Regions from separate parts of the Lysinibacillus sp. NPDC095746 genome, predicted to be linked through region 2. Evidence: predicted binding sites of a transcription regulator. Region 2 holds the regulator's gene; the other holds the start of a gene.
The links. Region 2 encodes LexA, which represses DNA repair genes until DNA is damaged. Its sites were predicted from a motif close to CGAACATATGTTCG; they were not measured.

Region 1: the regulator LexA is predicted to act here: its motif matches at 1,149-1,162, upstream of ACIQ7N_RS04890 (carbohydrate kinase).

Annotation. Positions count from the first base shown of each region.
Region 1 is NZ_JBIWGL010000004.1:154,194-156,402, forward strand. It holds gene ACIQ7N_RS04885 (pseudouridine-5'-phosphate glycosidase) at 1-20, opposite strand, end outside; gene ACIQ7N_RS04890 (carbohydrate kinase) at 25-1,116, opposite strand; gene ACIQ7N_RS04895 (hypothetical protein) at 1,291-1,554, shown strand; gene ACIQ7N_RS04900 (MFS transporter) at 1,618-2,209, opposite strand, start outside.
Region 2 is NZ_JBIWGL010000006.1:35,705-37,913, forward strand. It holds gene ACIQ7N_RS06160 (prepilin peptidase) at 1-6, shown strand, start outside; gene ACIQ7N_RS06165 (gamma-glutamyl-gamma-aminobutyrate hydrolase family protein) at 70-792, shown strand; gene lexA (transcriptional repressor LexA) at 968-1,585, opposite strand; gene yneA (cell division suppressor protein YneA) at 1,748-2,059, shown strand; gene ACIQ7N_RS06180 (YneB family resolvase-like protein) at 2,056-2,209, shown strand, end outside.

The DNA of each region.
Region 1 (2,209 bases), on a different contig from region 2:
AATACGATGAATTCTTTCATGTTGTTATTCCTCCATTTCACTGTTTAACAAATCAACTGATAGCTCAGGTCTTACTGTATATGGGGATGCAAGCGTATTTTTGGCATTCGTTAAGCCTGCGTCAATACATGTTGCAAAGGATTGCCCAGTAAGCCAGCTGTGGATTACAGCACTTACAAAGGCGTCCCCGGCACCTGTTACATCTTCAATTTTTTCTATAGCTTTCGCCACGTAATTGCTTGGCTTCGTTGTAACGGAAGCTGCATACACACCCTTGCTACCCGCTGTAATAATTACGTGGTCAGCACCTAATGTAAGAAGTTGCTGTAAAGCCTTTTCATAATGCACAGAGTTTTCGATTTTCTGACCAACAATCGTCTCTGCTTCATCTGTGTTACAAATAAACCATGTTACACCTTGCAACGTATCAGGTAATCGATTCATTTTTGGCGAAGATACCGGTACGATGACAAACGGAATGTCACGGGCAATTGCAACCTGCTGTATGTAAGCCACTGTTTCCTTTGGACAGTTCAAGTCCATAATAAAGCAGCCTGCGTTCATGAGCATTGCCTCATGTTTTTTTAGCAAACTTGGCAATAAAAGATCATATACTTCCATATTCGCTACCGCTAATGCTAGCTCGCCCTGCTCATCCATAATCGCGGTATAGGAACCAGTCGAAGCGTCTGGTAACTGCTCCACATAACGTAAATTCATAAATGGCTCCGAAGCTTCTTGGATCACTTGCCAATCAGCATCTTTGCCGGCAGTAGTCAGCAATGTTACTTGATGATTTAATCTGCCTAAGTTTTCAGCAATGTTTCGTCCAACACCCCCTACACTAAATGAAGAGCTTGCAGGATTAGATGTACCGAACTGGACATTCCCCTTCACATGAAATTTTCGGTCAAGATTGGCTCCACCGATACAAATGATTTCATTTTCCTCAGGTAAAATATACGCACGGCCTACAATTTTCCCCTGTTTCGTCAAGCTCGATACTAAATTAGCAAGGACTGGTCGAGACAGATTCATCTTATCGGCCATCTCTTGTTGAGACATAAACGGATTCTGGCGAATTAATGCAAGGACCGCCTGTTCTCTTTCATTCATAGCATCACCTTTTGTTATATTTGTTTACATTATAAACTTTTGTTTGGACGGTGTCAAAAAATTTTTAATGAAAAAAGTTGAAACCAATATGATATTGGCTTCAACTTCATGTTGTGATAGCTATTGCTTCAATGAAATTAAGGTGTCAGGTGGTGCGAAAACGAAGCTGTCACTATGCAACAGCAACAAATGTTTTCTATACGTGAAATCGATAGCTGCGGAAATTCGGGTTTTCTTGCGTTCTTTGCTCGGTTAGTGGTGCAGCTTTATACTTTAGCGGCGGCTAACGTTTGCGGCGCGACTTTTTGCTTTTGCGGCGGTCTTCCTTTCGTTTGCGGCGCAACTTTATACTTTAGCAGCGGTCTTCCTTTCGTTTGCGGCGCATCTTTATACTTTAGCAGCGTTCTTTCTTCTGTTTGCGGCGCATATCAATATTAGCTGACAAAATTTGAGAACCGACGATAGTCAAGTGTATCGCCCTAAGCAAAGCCAGTAGCTAGTTCAAATATTGGCATGATGGGGCGTTTGTTTTTTCACGATGATGACAAATAAACTTGCCAATGCACAGAACATTCCAGCAAGGAAAAAGGCCCAAGTATATGAATTGAAAAACTTATAAATGAGGCCTCCACCATAGGCAGCAACTGCAGCTCCTGCTTGATGTGATGCGAAAATCCACCCATAAATAATGCCACTTTTATTCGTACCAAAAATTTGTCTAGAAATGCTAATCGTTGGAGGTACTGTAGCAATCCAATCTAATCCATAAAATATTGTAAAGATTGTCAGTAAAGTTAGCGACCCTTGCATTAATGCATACGGGAGTAAAAGCAGAGACATTCCTCTTAAAAGGTAATACCAAAACAATAACCATCGATTATCAAAACGATCAGACAGCCACCCGGATAAAGTAGTACCTACAAGGTTAAACACTCCCATAAAGGAAAGAAAGGATGCAGCGGTTACTAAAGGGACACCAAAGCTAATACAGTAAGAAACAAAATGAGTACCAACTAACCCACTAGTTGACAGTCCACAAATAAAAAAACTTCCCGCTAATAGCCAAAATTCTTTCTTCCTTATTGCCTCAAAT
Region 2 (2,209 bases):
TGGTAAGTAATCATTGACGGATTTTTTCACAGGCAGTGAATGCAAGCTAAAGATCATGGAGGGGATAGGATGAAACCAATTATCGGAATAACGGCTTTTGCGGAGGATGATTTGTCCTCAAGATTAAATGCTGCTTATAGCAAAAGTATAATGGAAGCAGGGGGAGTTCCACTAATAATTCCAATTGGCGTTGAAGAGGATGTAGCACAAATTTTATCGTTGACGGACGGTTTATTACTATCGGGTGGCTATGATGTACATCCATTCCTCTTTGACGCAGAACCTACACCAAAATTAGGGAAGGTTCATCCTGAACGAGATGCAGTGGAGCTTGCTTTAATTAATGCAGCCTCTATTCGGAAAATGCCGATTCTCGGAATTTGTCGAGGGCTTCAAATACTAAATGTTGCGTTTGGGGGCACAGTCTATCAGGATATTGAAAGTGAGTATCATAGTAAAAAATTAATAAAGCATGTGCAACAAGCAGCGAGGGGTGTTACAACACATTATGTTAACCTATCACCTGATACATTATTAAAAACGATTATTGAGGAAGAAAAAATTGCTGTGAATTCATTTCATCATCAGGCAATAAACGTAGTAGCAGAAAAGCTGAAAGTAGTAGCAAAATCAAGTGATGGTATCGTTGAAGCGGTAGTGCATGATGATTTACCATTTTGTTTAGCAGTTCAATGGCATCCTGAAGAGTTAGCTATTGCAGGAGATGCAGTATCAAAGAAACTATTTGCTGCATTTGTAAAGGCAAGTTTGAAATTTAAGGTAGAGGCATAAACTTTACTAAGATAACCTTGGTGATGAACATGAATACATTGCTAGGTGTAAGGAATCCATTTTCAAGTGGGTTCTTTTTTAGTGATTAAAATAACACTCAAAAGATAAGAAAAAGAGGTTTATGCCCATTTGTGAACATAATAACCTCCTTTTATACTTTAATATTGAGATACTTTTAATGTACACGACGATATAGACCTACAACATGCCCTAAAATAGAAATTTGATCTACGATAATTGGCTCCATTGTTGAGTTTTCAGGCTGTAAACGAAAATGACTTTTTTCCTTAAAGAAACGCTTTACAGTTGCTTCATTCTCTTCAGTCATTGCTACGACAATATCACCATTATCAGCTGTTGCTTTTTGTTTAACAATAACTAAATCTCCGTCTAAAATGCCAGCTTCAATCATTGATTCACCCATAATTTCAAGCATAAATAATTGATCTTCACTTGTACCATAAATATCTGGGAGTGGGAAATATTCATCGATATTTTCAACAGCAGTTATTGGAGAACCTGCAGTAACCTTCCCAACTAATGGGACATGAATAACGTGTTGCTTTTGGATAGAATCCTCTGGCTCTAAAATTTCAATAGCACGTGGTTTAGTTGGATCGCGTCGAATCAAGCCTTTTTGTTCTAAACGAGCTAAATGCCCATGAACTGTTGAGCTTGAAGCAAGTCCAACTGCCTCCCCAATCTCACGTACAGATGGTGGATACCCCTTTGCTCGTACTTCTTCTTTAATGAACTCTAATATAGCCTCTTGTCTTTTCGAAACTTTTTTCATAATTGCTCACCTCTTTTTTTAATCATTTTACTAATTAGTAGTATAACAGAATGCGAACACTTAAGCAAACATAGGTTCGAAAAGCGTTTGACAAAAACGTTTGTTCGTATTAATATGAGAACATATATTCCGAACAAACATTCTAGAAAAGGGGTTTTAAACATGAACTGGTTTAAGAAAAATCCACATATTACAACTTTATTAGGAGCTTGTTTGCTTTTTGCGGCATACCTTTTTATAACAGACCCAGGCGATGTAACGTACACAGAAATTGAAATCGCACATGGTGATAGCTTATGGTCGTTAGCCGATCAATACCGTGGTAAAATGAAAACGGATGAATGGATTAAGCTTGTGAAAACAGAAAATGAATTATCGAACGCACAAATTATTGCAGGTAAATCCTTAGTGATTCCAGTAGTGGGTGACCCATCCCCTATAAATTCAATTGAAATTGCGAGAAACGACAAATGAAAATGAATCAACAATCGGCCGTTGTCTATTGCCGTGTGAGTACAGAAAAAGAGACACAAAGTTCCTCGTTAGAGCGTCAGCAGGAGGAGTTGATGCGCTATGCTAAAGAACAGGGCTACGAAGTTAAGCATGTTTTTAAGGACAAGCATA